One region of the Paenibacillus sp. MER 99-2 genome, then DNA from elsewhere that is predicted to be linked to it. Evidence: predicted binding sites of a transcription regulator. Region 1 holds the regulator's gene; each other region holds the start of a gene.

Region 1 (6,077 bases):
CAATCCACAAGGAGCATGCTCATTGTTTGCCCAGGCGCTTCAGCATGACCCAACGTTGACCGAACCACTGTATAATATGGAAGCTTGCAGGCAAAATAAAGGACAATTGCAATTTGGAATTGGTTAACTGCATTGTGAATAGAAATGGAGTAGCCAGCATGAAGACGGTGTTTCTTCCTCAGGAAAATACGGAGGAGGCACCGCCTTTTTTTGTCAGTTAATTTTCAAACGTCCTTTTTTTTGCTATGCTGTAACATAGACTGGAATGGAAGGGATCGTACATTGCAATGAAATTTGCCGTATTGGATTTCGAAACAACCGGCACGCAGTCCGACGGTGAAATTATACAGGCCGGACTTGCCATCATAGATCATGACTACAGCATTTCTCAAATATATAGTTCTTATGTAAATCCGGGTGTACCGATTCCCCCGTTTATTACGGGGTTAACCGGTATAACCGAGGAAGATGTTGCGAACGCTCCATCATTGGAAGAGATGATGATGGAGATGGTTCCACTGTTGAACGATGTCGTTCTGGTTGGTCATAACGTTGCATTTGATTTTCATTTTCTTCAAAATGCACTGGATCGTTGTGGATACTTGCCATTCACAGGACGAATTTTGGATACCATTGATTTTCTCAAAATCTCATTTCCTTCACTCAGCTCCTATCAATTAGGATATGTATCGGCTGAATTCGGATTTGTGCACGACCGTCCTCATCAGGCGGACAGCGACGCGTTAGCTACCGCGCATGTACTACTGAAATGCTTGGATGAGCTGCGGGAACTGCCCCTTATTACGATTCAGCGGTTGTCTGACTTGTTTGCACCAGAGGATAGTGACTTTGGTTGGTATCTGGATGGCATGCGAAGTGAGAGGGAAGCTGAACCCATTCAGGATCTGGATGGACACACCTATTACCGCCAATTAGCGCTTAATGTGAGTGATTGGATGGATATTGGTGCTCCTCGCAATGAGCTGGAGGGTAATCCGCTGGATGGTGTCAGCTTTGATCAGTTCATGGATCAGGTTCGAAGCAATCTCAGAGATACGTTAGATCATTATGAGGAACGTGAAGCACAGACTCAAATGTTCAGTAGTGTTAGGCAGGCTCTTGATGAAGAGAAGCATTTGCTTATTGAAGCGGGTACCGGAACAGGTAAGTCTCTGGGCTATCTGTTGCCAGCCATTTATGAAAGTGTGAAGCAAGAACAGAAAGTGATGGTGAGCACACACACCATTAACCTGCAGGAGCAGCTCAGAGAACGGGATATACCGATGCTGACGGAAGTTGTACCGTTTCCGTTCAAAGCCGCTGTATTTAAAGGGCGGGGGCATTATTTGTGCCTGCGCAAATTTGAGCACAAAATCAACAAACGTGAATTTGCTACACCCAAAGAGGACTATTTCACCGCAGCACAGATGATTGTTTGGCTTGCACAGACAGAGACAGGTGACGATGAGGAATTGAACCTGAGTGCGCGTGGTGGGGACTTCTGGGAGACGGTGCAGAGCGAATCTGAGTCCTGTCTTGGACGATCTTGTCCTTGGTTCCGCAAATGTTTCTATCACCGGGCGAAGCATGAAGCAGGATTGTCAGATATCGTAATCACGAATCATTCCAAATTGTTTACCGATGTAAAAGCAAGCCATCAGCTTCTTCCTGCATATGAAAGTCTTGTTATTGATGAGGCTCATCATCTGGAGGACGTAGCGGGTAAGCATTTAGGCTTGCATATGAAATATTTCACGATGGTTCATACGCTTACACGTCTGTTTAAAGATAGCCGTAATGGTCAGTTGCCTATGCTTCGATCCCAGCTATCGAATCACGAAAAATCAGTACAGTGGGGCTCAGCTATTGATCAGATGTTCCCGCTTGCTGTTGAAGTCAAGGACATGTGGGACAGATTAAGTGAGTCTTTATTCAATCTTCTTCCTGAGCGCAGTGATGCTTCTCCAGGGGAGACGGGTCAATTCTCTCTTCGATTGAAGCCGTCAATGAAACCGGATAAGTGGAAGGCGCTACAAGAGGATGAGAATCAAATATACGTAACGTTGGGTGACTTGATTCGCAAGGGCGATAAGCTGTTACTTGAGGTGAAGGAAGAACAAGATGATTATCAATCCGATAGTTTGATTACGGATATTACAGGTCTTCTGAAGGATCTTGCCTTACTCAAAGAAAATCTACGCTTCTTCATGCGAATGGATGATGCCAACACGGTATATTGGATGGAAGCAAGTGGACAATTCCGTAGCAAATCGCTACAGCTCTATGCGGTTCCTGTAGATGTCAGCGCACAACTGAAGGAATTGTTTTTTGACAAAAAGAAAAGCGTTGTTCTGACATCCGCTACCCTTTCTGTAGATAAGTCATTCCAATTTATGATTGAGCAACTAGGCTTGCAGGAAGCAGCAGACCATAACCGCCTACTTACGTCCTTGCTACCGTCCCCGTTCCGTTATCGGGATCAGGCACTGCTTGTCATTCCGCGTGACTTCCCAAGTGTAAAAGGCAGCGTAGGGGATGCACACTTTGTTGATATGTTGGTGCATTCATTAGCCGAAACCGCCATTGCCACTCGTGGACGGATGATGGTACTCTTCACGTCGTATCGGATGCTGAGACAGGTGTATGACCCACTGAAAGAGGCGTTGGCAGGTAACGATATCTCTCTGCTCGGTCAAGGGGTGGATAGTGGTAGTCGTTCTAAGCTTACACGCCGCTTCCAAGACGCAAAGGCTACTGTGCTTTTGGGTACGAGCAGCTTCTGGGAAGGCGTGGACATTCCGGGGGATGCACTCACTTGTCTGGCTATTGTTAGATTGCCGTTCCAGCCGCCTAATCATCCACTTCTGGAAGCGAAAAGCGAGCTGTTGCAACAACAGAAGAAAAATCCATTTATGAAGTTATCTGTGCCACAGGCTGTTATTCGTTTCAAGCAAGGCTTCGGAAGACTTGTACGCACAGCGAAGGACAGAGGCATCGTTATTGTATACGATACACGGGTTATCGAAGCATATTATGGGAAGTATTTCTTATATTCATTACCAGGTCCCAAAATGGAGCATATGCTCACCGAACAGATGGTTCCACGAATTCGTGAGTGGTTAGACCAAACCTACTGAAGAAGCATCGGAATAGTGCTATACGCACAAGCATTGCACCATGAATGCAATTAGTTGTAAAATTTATTAGATTCAATCATTGAGGCATCCTGTCCAGGTAAAACGTGAATTATTGGGATGCAGGGTGCCTCCTATTTAATCTATCTACAGGGTCACATTGGTAAAGGGGAGTAAACGAATGAAATCAGATAAAATATCAGAAGCTGTAGTGCGGCGTTTGCCAGTTTACTTGCGTTATTTGAGTGAATTGAGTCAACGCGAGGTTACTACGGTTTCTTCTCAAGAACTAGGACTGCGCTTGGATCTTAATCCAGCTCAGATTCGGAAGGATCTAGCCTACTTTGGTGATTTTGGTCGCAAAGGCATTGGTTACGACGTTTCCTACTTGATTGAGAAGATTCGTCATATTTTGAAGATCGACCAGCAAATCAACGTGGCATTGGTTGGTGCGGGTAACCTTGGACACGCCTTGTCCAATTACAATGCATATTTAAAAGACAACATGAAGATTGTTGCCGTGTTTGATGCTTACGGTCCCAAAATCGGTACTCAAATTAATAGCCTGAAAGTACAACCGATGAATGAATTATCAGAGTCTGTCCAAAAGGATAATATTCGAATCGGCATTATTACAGTTCCAGATACAGAAGCTCAAAATGTAGCTGATCAACTGGTTGAATCGGGTATCGAGGCTATACTTAATTTTGCACCAACGATTTTGAAAACGCCGCCGCATATTCGCATCCATCATGCTGATTTTACGACGGATCTGCTCAGCCTTGCTTATTACCTGGAGAATGGAAAGGACGACGAGGAAGATGACAACAAATAAATGGGTTATTCATAACGGCAAATTTGCCGTAAACAGTGGTCTGGACTGGAAAGTCGTTCAAGGCTACATGGTTGTGGAAAATGATAAGATTGTGCATATTGGTGAGACGTTGCCGGAAGGGGACGAAAGTCTGCCTAAAGTGGATGGAAAAGGACTTTTTTTCCTACCGGGTCTGATCAATACGCATGGTCACGCAGCTATGTCTTTACTTAGAGGACATGGTGATGATCTAGCTCTGCAAGTATGGCTGCAAGAGAAAATGTGGCCTATGGAAGCAAAAATGACAGCTGAAGATGTGTACTGGGGATCATCCCTATCCGTGTTAGAGATGCTTAAAGGTGGGACTACGGCTTTCCTCGATATGTATGATCATATGGATCAAGTGGCTAAAGTGGTAGAACAATCCGGGATTCGTGCTTCCCTGGCTCGCGGTGTTATTGGCCTGTGTTCAGAAGAAGAGCAGATGCGTAAGCTGGAAGAGTCGGCTGCATTTGCCCGTGAATGGCATGGACAAGCGGATGGCCGCATCACCACAGTAATCTCTCCACACGCTCCGTATACTTGTCCGCCGGATTACATAGAGAAGCTTGTACAAGTTGCACATGACTTGAATTTGCCTCTGCATACACACATGTCAGAGACGATCCGAGAAGTGGAGCAAAATGTAACGGATTATGGACTTCGTCCTGTAGCTCATTTGGAAAAACTGGGATTCTTCTCCCGTCCTTCCCTTGTCGCTCATGCCGTACATCTGAATGATGAGGAAATTGAAATTTTGGCTCGAAATCATGTCGCAGTCTCCCATAATCCAGGTAGTAACTTGAAGCTTGCCTCGGGTGTCGCTCGTGTACCGGATCTTCTGAAAGCCGGTGTGATGGTATCCCTAGGAACTGATGGGCCTGCAAGCAACAACAACTTGGATATGTTCGAAGAGATGAGACTGGCAGCACTTATTCATAAAGGGGTATCGGGTGATCCAACGGCTGTACCAGCTGGAGAAGCTCTTTTGTTAGGAACAGCTTATGGCGCTAAGTCTATTTTCTTAGATGACACGGGTCTATTAGAAGTAGGGATGAAGGCAGATTTTATCGCTCTCAACATTGAGCAGGCTCATTTCTATCCGCACACCGATCTAATCTCACATTCTATCTATTCGGCTTCAGCGAAAGACGTGGAGCATGTGTGGGTGGATGGTAAACAAGTAGTTAAACATGGCGAATGTCTCACGATGGACGAAGAGCGCATCTTGCGTGAATCTCAATTGGCATTTGATGGTCTGCTTGCTCGTTAATCATGCAGCGTCTTAGAGGAAAGGAAGTTCGGCTTTTGAAGAGAAAAAAGAAGTGGATCTGGATATCGTTGCTGGTTCTGGTTCTGCTCCTGTTTGGACTTCAACGTTATTATGTCTATGTCACTCAGGATCAGCGCAATGAAGAAGCTATGGCTATTGAAGCTGCACAGCAGCAAGATATTACATTCACTCAAGACATGCGAAAGTATGTCTGGGGCGGTAAAGAGGGCGCAGACAACATCTATTGGACCTTTGTCGGTAAAAATAAGGACAACCAGGATGTTCTCGTATGGGTGAAATTCGATAATACAAACAAACCGGTAACAGGCTCTAATGCAGTGCACAGCGAACTGATTCAGAATGGCATGTCTGAAACCCAGATTCGCAATCGCTTTAGCTCGGAGGTACCAGGTGGAGAAATTAAGCGCATTATGCCTGGTGTCGTGAATGGAATCTATGTATGGCAAGTATATTACAATGATGATACACACAATTATTATCGTTTCTATCGGTTTAGCAATGGGGAGCAGGTAGATTTAGTCTACACATTACCAAACAGCTAGGCTAGAGTAGGAAGCATGCTTACTCAAAAGTTATGAATGGAGTCAAAATCGTTTCGCAAAATAAAACACCAAAGCACTGGCAGGCAAGTTTATACTGCTCAGGAGCTTTGGTGTTTTATTGTTTCTATTTGGATTTGAATAGTTAAAATTAATAATTTATTCATATTTTAGCCTTCGAAATTGTATATACGATGTGATATACTCAGATATGTATTCAACATTACATGATGAATAAACAAATAAATCCTGTTAAG
Region 2 (6,077 bases), on a different contig from region 1:
AACCATCCGTACCGGCAAGAAATATTCTGGCGCCAGAATAAGGACCGTTAACGCAGGACCAAGCAGCATATGTCCTTCCGTTAACCGGAGCCCTAGACCAACCGCCACCGAAGCCACCGATAACATCGTGAAGAAATCGAGGGCAAACGACGAAAGAAACGCCATTCGTAGCGTAGACATTGTAGCTTTGCGGTAACGCTGACTAACCTGAATAATCGTCTGTGCATGCCGCTCGCTCTGTCCCAATGTTTTTAGTGTTTCTAACCCACGAAGGGTATCGACAAAGTGATTGGCTAGTGCTTTGTATGATTTGAACTGACCATCTATTTTGCGTTGCGCAGCCAGACCAACCAGGATGAGGAACGTGATCAGAATAGGAAGAGTCAGCATGAGGATCACACCAGACATCACATCCAGTTTGAACACGTATAACAGCAGCACAATCGGTATAAATCCCATCCCTAACATTCGGGGAATGAACAGTTCCAAATACGTTTTATATTGAGCTGTTCCCTCTCGTGCCAAAGTCACCAAATGCCCTGTGCCTTCCGTCTTGGCAAAGCGTGGGCCTAACCGAAACCATTGCTCCACCAACTGTCTTCGTAGATCGGTTCCCGTTCGCTCAGCATATTGTGAGGTTACAAGCTGCAACCAATAAGATATAGCATAGCGGGCGGCAAAAGCAGCCAGGAACAGCAGCAGTACCGGGTACTGCTCTGTTACGGATGAACCTTCAAACAAAGCCGTGATGGCCTGTGCCAGCCATTTGGCCTGCATAATGATCGTCATCGCCTGCAGCAGCACCAGCGCTGAAGCCAGCGCCAGTACCGGCCGGATGCCCGGCAGCTTTATCAGCCCGCGCCCCATATCAGTACTCCAGGTGGTGCTGCTCGTTCAGGCGTTTGCGGAACACATAATAACTCCAGATCTGATAACCAAGGACAAATGGCAGTAAGGTGCACGCTACAATCGTCATCACTTTCAAGGAGTACCCACCCGAGGAAGCATTATATACGGTCAGGTCAAATGCAGCGCCTAACGAACTGATCATCACTCTTGGGAACAGACCGATAAATACCGAAGCAAAAGCAATCGCAATTACAGCTCCCGTCATACCAAAGGCCCAGCCTTCACGTTTCTGACGAACGAAATAATTCGCTAGAGCCAGCGCTGCTGCTCCAAGGATCACCATGATCCAAAGCGCCCAGCCACGTACAGAGAAAATGTCAGTCATGAGATAGGTCATCACCGCGTAAATGGCAAGTATAGCCGCAAGCGGAAGCATCAATTGGCGCGCTGTATGGAGAGCACGCTCTCTTAGTTCGCCAACAGTGCGCAGTGAGACAAATAGAAGCCCATGAACGAGACACAGCAAGGTCACACTTAACCCGCCCACAACCGTATATGGATTAACGATGTCTAGAAAACTTGCACGAAGCTGCATCTCTCCATCAATCGGCAGTCCCTTCATCAGCGTTGCAAACACAACGCCAAACAGGAATGGCAGCAATGCGCTGGATACAACGATGATGATATCCCACGTTTTGCGCCACTGCTGCTGTTTCATTTTACTGCGGAATTCAAATGCCACCCCGCGTCCAATCAGAGCTAACAGCACCACAACTAGCGGCAGGTAGAAACCACTGAACAGCGTGGCGTACCAGTGCGGGAAAGCCGCAAACATGGCGCCCCCGGCGGTAATCAGCCACACCTCATTTCCATCCCAGAACGGGCCTATCGAATTGATCAGTGTACGACGCTCCCGGTCTGTCTTAGCGATGATGCCTGATGACATCCCCACACCAAAATCGAATCCTTCAAGGAAAAAGAACCCCACAAATAATACGGCGATCAACAAAAACCACAGCTCACTTAGTGACAACGGAATACCCCCCTTCCACGCCGAACGGATCGGCTGACCCGTCCTGATCTTCTGGCTTATCTACGGCATATGGCCCTGCTTTGATCTCACGCACAAACAGATAAACCATTACGATACCCAGAACGGTGTACGCAGCCGTGAAGGCAATGGTAGAGAATAAGATCATACCTGCCGATACATTCGGTGAAACACCGGCCTCTGTCGTCATATAGCCAAATACCGTCCATGGCTGTCGACCTACCTCGGTCATGATCCATCCGGAGGTGTTGGCGATAAACGGCAGTGAAATGGCAAATACCATGAGGCGCATAAACCACGGCTTCGCCACTTCCAGCTTCTTGCGCATAGCCAGGTACGTACCGTATAGAGCAAGTGCAATCATCAAACCACCCGCTGCAATCATGATGCGGAAGCTCCAGAAGGTCGTACGCACCGGTGGGATGTAATCTCCAGGGCCGTAGGTCTGCTGGTATTCTGCATTCAATTCCTTCATCCCCTTGACGCTGCCCGAAAATTTACTGTACGACAGGTAACTCAGCAATCCTGGGATTTTGACCTCCCCTGAATTCTCCTGCTTATCCGGATCGATGAAGGCAACCACCGTCCATGGTGCAGGGTCTTCTGTGGTTGTCCACGTTCCTTCACTGGCTGCCATTTTCATCGGTTGGGTCTCTACCAGGTATTGTGCCTGGAAGTGCCCAGAGAAGGCTACACCGAATGAGGATACAAGACCAATGATGATCGCGATATTGAATGATTTGCGGAAAATCTCAACGTCCTGCTTTTTCATCAACTTATAGGCGCTAATTCCTGTTACAACAAACGCCCCTGTCATTAGTGCTCCAAAGATCGTATGCGGGAACTCCACGAGAAGCTGACCATTGGTAATTAGAGCGAAGAAATCATTCATCTCGGCTCGGCCATTGTTAATCTCGAAGCCAACCGGGTGCTGCATGAATGAATTGGCTGCCAGAATCCACAGCGCTGATAAGAAGGTGCCGACAAACACCAGCCAGATGCAGGCCAGATGGACTTTTTTGGACAAACGATCCCAGCCGAATATCCATAGCCCAATAAAGGTAGACTCCATAAAAAACGCCAGCAAGGCTTCCACAGCCAGTGGCGCACCGAATACATCCCCAACAAAACGGGAGTACTCCGACCAGTTCATACCGAACTGGAACTCTTGCAGGATACCTGTAACGACGCCAACCGCAAAGTTGATCAGGAACAATTTGCCCCAGAACTTGGCCATCGTTTTGTAAATTTCTTTCCCCTTCATGACGTACAACGTCTCCATGATCGCTACCAGCAGCACTAGACCGATGGACAGCGGCACAAAAAAGAAATGGAAGATCGTTGTGAGCGCATATTGGATTCGCGATAGCATGATCGGATCCATACCGTTACCCCTTCTTTCTGTTCTATTCGCATTATTTATGTATGTACTTGGTATTGAAGCTGCACCTTCGCTGTCAGTCCACCAAATACATTGATGAACGTATTGTGCCAGATTACCTATTTTATACATGTGACAATAATCACAAACTTAATCAAAAAATCCACAAAAATGTGACGACGGTCACACATTAGTACAATTTTAAAAATATGGTTTCCAGTTATTTTGAATGCTTGTCAACTTCGTCTATTCACGGAAGTTGCTCATGTTTGAGACGGAATGCCCATATGTTAATGTCAGGCAACCTATTCCTTGTGCGAAACAGGCTTTACATATGGAGTGAGTCGAATGAATTTTATCCGTGTTATCCGAGTCAAAATGCAAACAAAGTGAGGTGATCCAGCCCGTGGAAGAACCTGTACAATCCAGCGAGAGCCAGATTCATCCGAACGAGACTACTCAAAATTATAAGGAGACGCCCCCCTCTCTAATTCACTATGTTCTATTTCCCCGTAAAGGGGGATGGTCGACTTTCCCTTATCCAGACATTGCTGCACTACTGGCTGCTGAAGGGGCAGTCTACTATGTTAGCCATCTGGAACGATCAGACGATCTACCCACAGCGATTACGTTGATATCCTTACTGGAGGCGGAAGCACTGCTACAACAGCCTCGTACTGTTGCAGTCGTTGCGCATCCGTACTGGCTTACCGCAGTAGCCTCTATTCAGCCTGATCTGTTCATAACGCTCCTGCCAGAACCTGTCCAAGAGGAAGCTGACTCGCCGCTCTGGGAGAGCTGTATTAGCAAGCTGTTAGGCATTTCTAATCTGGTATGTACGTCCTCAGAGACGCGTTATATGAAACTGGTATTTCAAGGTGTCCGCACCGTCTGGCTTGGTGGAGAAGATCCTACACCTACGGGGATGATGCAAAAGGATGAGCTTGAAATTCCGCTACGGGATTACGAAATGCTTTTTCTGCATGCACTCAAACAGATACTCAGCAGTGCGCCAGATACGGTTACCCAGCTTCAATGTAAGCTACGAGCGGATTATTATCGTAAGCTCCGTTACAAAACAGGCGCACATGAGACAATATCCTTTTTGCTCGCTGCTTATGAATATATATTGGAAGACTCTCGGGCAGCCGCCACAGTTCAAGAAGCATTTGCCCATGCAATCATATGTGGGCGCTCTGACTGTGTTCAATCACACTACCGTTTCCTCTCTGCCATTCAGGCAAGAGCCGGGGAAGTGGAGCACGCTCTGCATGTGTACGGAACGACTGCCGCCACGGATCAGGAAAGGCATCATTATGAGCAGCTATGTCGCTGGCTGGAGGCGGGAGAGCATCAGCTCGTGCAGGCAGAACTATTACGTCTGAATGATGATTATGGAACGGCTTTAAAAGTACTGGATAAGCTCGGCGGAGAAACGGCTCGGCACTGGAAGTTTCGCATTTTCCAGGAAACCGGACGTGTGGAGGAAGCACTTAAACTGGTTCATGCCACAGATATTGTGGATCAAGCAAGCCAGCAAGATTATCGCCAATTGTCCGGCACCGCTCTAGCCCTGCGGGGAGAACGCCATGGAGCAGTGAAGTTATTTCTGGAATCAGCTCTTGATGATGAACATGCACTTGCCCGAATCGTCGAAATGGAACTGCTCGAACAAGCGATACAACAGCTGCTTGGGGAGGTGCCCTAATGTTTGACCCGAAAAAACGCAAACAGCATATGCGGGAGCCAATCCTCGAAGTAGAACCAGCCACCATCCGGCGTATCCGCAAAAGCCAAAACAACAAACTGACCGCAATGCTTCAGGTTCGAAACGAACGTGGACGATATCTGGAGGAAGTGCTGCACAATCTGAGTGATTTTGTAGATGAGATCGTGATCGTGGATGATGCCAGTACAGATGGAACGCCAGATATCTGCCGATCCTATCCCAAGGTTGTCCGCTTAGAGGTGCTTGAACAACCGTTATTTGCTCAGGAATGGCGTCTACGTAATGTCCTATGGCATGCAGCTGTGAGTACCTCACCAGACTGGCTCCTATCTGTCGATGCTGATGAGTTGTACGGTACAAAAACCAAACAAGCCGTGCGGCAGCTCATTAACCAAGAGCATGCGGACTGGGTAGCATTTCGATTCTACGATATGTGGGGTGGGCGTACTCACTATCGAGAGGATGACCTATGGAACCTACATCAGAGGCACACAGCCTCACTTGTGCGATATATACCTGAATATCCCTACTTCTACCCACAGCAGAATCATCATGTTCCCCGTCTCCCCCTGTCCTGCTTGGTCTTGCCTGGCAAGAATACTGAATTAAAAGTACAACACCTCGGCTGGGCAGGTAGTCTGGAAGATCGGGTGCGTAAATATCTGCGTTACAAGCGCATTGATCCAGACGGACAATGGGGCAGTCTCGAACACTATGAATCTATTCTTGATCCGGAACCCCGGCTGGTTCCTTGGAAGGAGGAGCAGTGATATGGGGGTAGTCAGCATTCTAACGCACAGCTTCACAGACGGGTACAACCGAGAGTTTGCACGGGTATTCGGGGGTGGACTGGAACGATATATTTTGGATCTATGCAGTGTCATACATGAGATGGGACACATTCCCGAAGTGCATCAACTATCCTATTTCGAGGCTTTTCAGACACGCACAGGACAGATTGACGTCTTCGGTTACCCATATGATATGAACGATGTTCCTGAAGCCTTCACCCGAATGGCCGAAGCTGCACGCGGTCCTATCATTTATGCTAGTTGCATCTGGCAACC
Region 3 (6,077 bases), 190 kb from region 1:
CAAAACGTAAGTGTAGTGATCTCTAAAGAGGTGATTAATGTGGAAGGCCAAGATTTGCGGATGTGTCCGCGTTTTGAAACCGCGTTTTCCTTTTTGGGTAAACGTTGGAACGGGCTGATTATTCAAACGTTGATGAGTGGGTCTAAGCGATTTAAGGATATTTCCAACCTCATTCCATCAATGAGTGACAAGATGTTATCCGAGCGGATGAAGGATCTGGAAAGTGAAGGCATTCTAATCCGTCATGTGTATCCAGAGACGCCGGTTCGTATTGAATACGAGTTGACAGAGAAAGGCAAGGCGCTCCAGCCGGTTATGAATCAAATTCAGGACTGGGCGGAGCATTGGGTTGACTAATTGATGTATTTCAATATGAACCCTAATTTTGAAGCAGGTAATGGACAGAAGCTCTTGATTTCACTGGAAATCGAGAGCTTTTTGTTTTAAGATACCAAGAAAGCATGTAGAGCAAAACTTCATCGGTTCGTACCCTCATCGTTCAATGTAGGTATGTTATGGGTCTTAACTATGTATGATATAGATAATGGAATCCCTGACATAATTCTTGTGTGTTCTGCACATGTTGTCACGAGTTGTAGTATAATTGTAAGATCAAGAACAACGTCTATTCCTTACAACTATGGCCGTATACGGTCGGAGCGAGGAGGCCACTTGTCATGAGAGAAGAAAGCTTATCCCGTGAAGTACGCTACGGCAAACAAGATATCGTAGAACTTGAGAACGCATCCATTCAGGTACATTTGATTTATAAGAAAGCAGCAGAGCTATTTGTTCGCAATTCGTATTCTCAATCGGTTAGGAATCAAGATTCCGATAAGCATCGGTTGGATCGCAGCAAGGGCTCAGGTTTAGCTCCGATTGTGCTGCAAAAATGGATTCAGACTTCTAGAGGCTGGAAATGCATAGGATGCGAACTGAGACATAATGAAGATCAGATTATGCCATTACATGCAGACGCCTTCCTTCGTGGCTCATCATCTACAGCGAATGGGGAAGGACATGTGTTCAAGCCGGAAATGCTGATTCAAGCGATTGTGTGGGCTCAATATGAGAAGATTCGGATGTTTGCCCCATGGCTTGGTGATGAAGCATTCTACACAGCAGATGAATTGGATACCATTGCACGCTACATCGTGCCTACCTACTTCTCAGAGCGTCCACTCAATGAGCAAGGCAAATTGTTCAAAGTCCATCGTCCTTATGGTCAGATTCCGTTGTATCAGGAATATGTGACAGCACCTTCTTTATGTGTGCAGCTGGATGGCGAGATGTTAGAGGGACGACTACTTACAGGTGTATATGTTTCCGGGGAACAGTTCTCTGGGCTGAATCCGTATCTAAAAGATGGAGACGGAGGCAGAACGTATATGCAAGCCTGCGTTCAGTAAAGGTAAATAACGATAAACTTGTGGTGATTGGAAGTACTAATCACTTTATATTAAGAGGCGTTACATTTCACTGAGATGTGAATTGTAGCGTCTTTTTGTTAAGATAATAGAATGTAAAGTTTCCAGCGGAGAGGAACCAAGGCAGTATCGCATGAAAAATACAATTAAACGCGGTCTGTCTTCTGTGAAAATACGACGATAGTTATTCTCTTATAAACTGGGTCAGATCACAGCAGACAAATGTCTAAACGTTCCATTTCCTACACATGCTATCCAATAAAAGTAACGGCATTGACACTTTTTTTAACGGGATTCTGTGCCATAATAGAGGGTATGGACAACAGGGTGAATGATTTTACGCAGGGTGGTGTTACCTACATGAATAAGAAAATCCCCGGTTTCATAGGCATATGCCTACTTATTTTAGTTATTCTCAGCGGATGTACAGAGACGCGGCCTTCGGAGCAGCCAGTGGTGCAGGAAACCGAATCCACGAATTCTATTACGGTTGCCATAGATGGCAGTACCTTTTTACCAGATGCAACTAAGTCGATCAAACGGGACTTTAGCGAAGGATTAACGCTTAAGAAGGCGCTAACGAACAGTGGGCTTGTTGATTTCACGGCTGATGGAAAACGAATTCAATCCGTCGGAGAGGTCTCGCTCGATTCCTCGTTAATCTGGGCTGTCAAATTGAATGGCAAAGATATTGATCCAGAAGATTGGAATATGGAGCTTCATGCCAAAGATGAAGTGATAATATATGTCAAAGCCGCTGACAGTTCAGGAGAAGGCGTAGCGTATCAGACGACCTTACTCAAAGTGAGCGGCGGCAACATTATGCCAAATCTTAATCGGCAATATGCTGGTGTGTATATTCAGGAGTGCACCGTTCGTGATGTATTAAAGTCCAGCGGCGTTGTGAGAATGTCTGAGAATAACAAATATGTGGTTGCTGTTGAAAATGTCATCCCACGAATGAATCAACGTTGGGTTATTAAGGTGAATGATAAGGAATTAATGGATAACGGCTTGGATATGAAGCTGAGTCCACGTGACGCGATTAAACTTGAATTAACGACGACATCCTAAATATCAAAAGGCCCATCTTCTACAGTGAGAAGATTGGGCCTTTTTTGTTATTTACATATTGCTACTTAGGATTATTGTAAGCGAATAATGAATAACTATCTTAGATCCGGCAGATCTCGCTAGGGCATAGTTCACAGTGACAGATGCCTTGCAGCATTTTCAGATCTTTGATAACGATCATGCCATTATCATATTCGATCGCGTCTTTTTTACGTAGATCACTTAACATACGGTTTACACTCTCACGGGTAGCACCAATCATATTGGACAGATCCGTATGCGTAATTTTTTTGTGGATGATCATATGATCGCCGTGTGGTTCACCATAAGAATTAGACAAACGAATTAAGGTAGAGCAGAGCGCACCAGGTTTGCCGTACAACATCAGATCACGGAATTTGGTCTGGGTGAGTCGATGGTGAATCCCCATCCATTTCATAAAATCAATGGCAAAGTCACAATGCTGACAGATCAGCATCTCCAGGTCTTTATGCTCCAATACACCTATTTCGCTGTCTTCCAGCACTTCTGCCGAGAAGGAATGCTTCGAACCGAAGAAAGGATCAGCCTGCCCAATCATATCTCCGGATTGATACATGTACATGATCAATTCTTTACCTTCATCAGTTGACTTCGTAATCTGGGCACGGCCTCTTTTCATATAATAAAGTTTGTCAGAGACATCGCCTTCCCAATACAGATGTGTTCCTTCGGGATAGGTTCTATCTTTCATCGTTACAAGTAAATGGTTGAAGTTCACATCCGAGAAACAGTTCGTATTCCCGCGTTTTTCCATCACTAGTTGGTCCCTCATAAGTCTATCTCCCCTTTGTCTCCAATCAAAGGCTGCATGTGGCTTACATGACCTTTGTGGTTCGCCGCAAACGGGTGCCGTCCGTTCAGGGTCATCTCGGCCGGGAAGGACGGTACAAATTGCGGTGGTTCAATTTTTAAGTTCAGTATATACCTAATCTTACCGTTTGAGGGGGATAGAAAGGGAACAAAAATGGCGAAATTTCAAACATTGTGATTAAATTCACTTTTTGTGGGCAAGTATGGAGCTGAAAGAGCCATGTAAAAAAAGGGAGTAGCAGTGCACTTGTTAGCAGACATTAAGAATCTAAATTTAAATTCGTAATACTTTGTGAAAAAAATCACATAATTAAATCATGTCCCATGATACGATGTGAATGTAAAGAAGAGAGACAACATAATACGAACCTTTAGGAGGATGAGGGAGATGGCTGTAAAGAACGAGGTCGCCCCAGCAAAAGAACCGACAGCAGGTCAGTATATTCAAACATTAATTGACAAAGCGAACAAAGCACACGCAGCATTCATGTCCATGGATCAACAGCAAATCGATCGAATTGTGCAAGCAATGGCGCTTGCAGGTCTGGATAAACACATGATGCTCGCCAAAATGGCTGTGGAAGAAACCGGCCGCGGTGTGTACGAAGATAAAATCACTAAAAATATATTTGCTACAGAATATGTGTACCATAGCATCAAATATGACAAAACCGTTGGTGTCATTGAAGATAATGAATATGAGAACTTCCAGAAAATTGCCGAGCCGGTTGGCATCATCATGGGGATTACGCCGGTTACCAACCCAACATCAACGACGATGTTTAAGGCACTGATCTCCATCAAGACTCGTAACCCGATTATCTTCGGTTTCCACCCTTCTGCACAGAACTGTAGCCGCGAAGCAGCCAAAATCTTGCTTGAAGCCGCAGTGAAGCATGGTGCTCCAGCCGACTGTATTCAGTGGATTGATGATCCATCCATGGATCGCACCAATGCCCTGATGAACCACAACGATGTGGCACTCATTCTGGCGACAGGCGGATCAGGCATGGTGCGAGCAGCATATAGCTGTGGTAAACCAGCACTGGGTGTAGGGCCAGGTAACGTACCTTGCTTCATTGAAAAAAGTGCGGATATCAATCAGGCAGTGACGGATCTGATTTTGTCCAAATCATTTGATAATGGGATGATCTGTGCTTCCGAGCAAGCGGTCATTATTGAAGAACCTATCTTCGATCAAGTCAAAAAGAAAATGATTGCCAATGGATGTTACTTCGTTAACAAGGAAGAAGCAGCTAAGCTGACCGCAGGCGCTATCAATGCTGAGAAATGTGCAGTTAACCCAGCGATTGTAGGTCAATCCGCCGTAGCGATTGCTCAGTTATGCGGTATTGAAGTTCCAGCAAGCACCAAAATCCTGGTTGCTGAAATTGAGGGTGTTGGCGTCAAATTCCCATTGTCTGCGGAAAAATTAAGCCCGGTACTGGCTTGTTACAAAGTCAAAACGGCAGCAGAAGGTATTGAACGTGCAGCAGAAGTGGTTGCTTTTGGCGGAATGGGACACTCATCCGTTATTCACTCCAACAATGAAGAAGTGATTAACAAGTTTGCAGATCGCCTGCAAACAGGACGGATCATCGTCAACTCACCTTCCACACACGGAGCAATTGGCGATATCTACAACACGAATATGCCATCGCTCACACTGGGATGTGGTTCATACGGACGTAACTCGACTTCGTCGAACGTAACTGCTGTCAACTTAATCAATGTGAAAAGGGTGGCTCGCCGTACCGTGAATATGCAATGGTTCAAAGTACCGAACAAGGTCTACTTCGAAAAAGGCGCGACGCAGTATCTCGCCAAAATGCCGGATATCACCCGTGTTGCAATTATTACGGATGCCATGATGGTGAAGCTGGGTTATGTGGAAAAGGTAGAGCACTATCTGCGTCAACGCCAAATGCCGGTAGCCATTGAAGTGTTCTCGGATGTTGAGCCGGATCCATCCACAACGACTGTAGATCGCGGAACCGAAATGATGCGTCGCTTCCAACCGGACTGCATTATCGCTCTCGGTGGCGGATCACCAATGGATGCTGCCAAAGCGATGTGGTTGTTCTATGAATATCCAGACACAGACTTTAATGATCTGAAGCAAAAATTCATGGATATCCGTAAACGGATCTACAAATATCCTAGACTTGGCGTAAAAGCAAAATTTGTAGCGATCCCAACAACATCGGGCACAGGATCGGAAGTAACATCATTTGCTGTTATCACGGATAAAAATCTAGGAAACACCAAATATCCACTGGCTGACTATGAGCTGACTCCTGACGTAGCGATCGTAGACCCTGAGTTTGTATACTCATTGCCAAAAACAGCTGTAGCTGACACAGGTATGGATGTATTGACACATGCGATTGAAGCTTATGTATCCGTTATGGCGAATGACTATACGGATGGGTTAGCAATCAAAGCCATTCAACTGGTGTTCCAGTACTTGGAGCAATCAGCATTACAAGGCGACAAACTGGCACGTGAGAAAATGCATAATGCTTCAACGATTGCAGGTATGGCATTTGCCAACGCATTCTTGGGTATTAACCACAGCTTGGCGCACAAATGGGGCGGTCAGTACCATACAGCCCACGGACGTACCAATGCGATTTTGATGCCACACGTTATTCGATACAACGCGAAAAAACCGACCAAATTCGCATCGTTCCCGAAATACTCGCACTTTGTGGCAGATGAGCG

Evidence for each region. Region 1 encodes Rex, which represses fermentation and respiration genes when NADH is low (regulators of the CRP and FNR family bind a similar motif). Its sites were predicted from a motif close to TTGTGAAATATTTCACAA; they were not measured.
Region 2: a site for Rex is predicted at 3,412-3,429, ahead of M3636_RS16855 (cytochrome ubiquinol oxidase subunit I). Genes of this name have one in related genera too.
Region 3: a site for Rex is predicted at 3,644-3,661, ahead of adhE (bifunctional acetaldehyde-CoA/alcohol dehydrogenase). Genes of this name have one in related genera too.

What each region holds. Positions count from the first base shown of each region.
Region 1 covers NZ_JAMAUZ010000001.1:1,016,662-1,022,738, forward strand. The annotation lists gene M3636_RS04665 (tetratricopeptide repeat protein) at 1-127, shown strand, start outside; gene dinG (ATP-dependent DNA helicase DinG) at 288-3,137, shown strand; gene M3636_RS04675 (redox-sensing transcriptional repressor Rex) at 3,316-3,969, shown strand; gene M3636_RS04680 (amidohydrolase) at 3,956-5,260, shown strand; gene M3636_RS04685 (hypothetical protein) at 5,296-5,823, shown strand.
Region 2 covers NZ_JAMAUZ010000003.1:407,244-413,320, reverse strand. The annotation lists gene cydD (thiol reductant ABC exporter subunit CydD) at 1-867, opposite strand, end outside; gene cydB (cytochrome d ubiquinol oxidase subunit II) at 869-1,882, opposite strand; gene M3636_RS16855 (cytochrome ubiquinol oxidase subunit I) at 1,869-3,284, opposite strand; gene M3636_RS16850 (hypothetical protein) at 3,688-4,989, shown strand; gene M3636_RS16845 (glycosyltransferase) at 4,989-5,780, shown strand; gene M3636_RS16840 (glycosyltransferase family 4 protein) at 5,782-6,077, shown strand, end outside.
Region 3 covers NZ_JAMAUZ010000001.1:831,621-837,697, forward strand. The annotation lists gene M3636_RS03745 (winged helix-turn-helix transcriptional regulator) at 61-357, shown strand; gene M3636_RS03750 (hypothetical protein) at 678-1,409, shown strand; gene M3636_RS03755 (hypothetical protein) at 1,788-2,501, shown strand; gene M3636_RS03760 (Crp/Fnr family transcriptional regulator) at 2,602-3,315, opposite strand; gene adhE (bifunctional acetaldehyde-CoA/alcohol dehydrogenase) at 3,742-6,077, shown strand, end outside.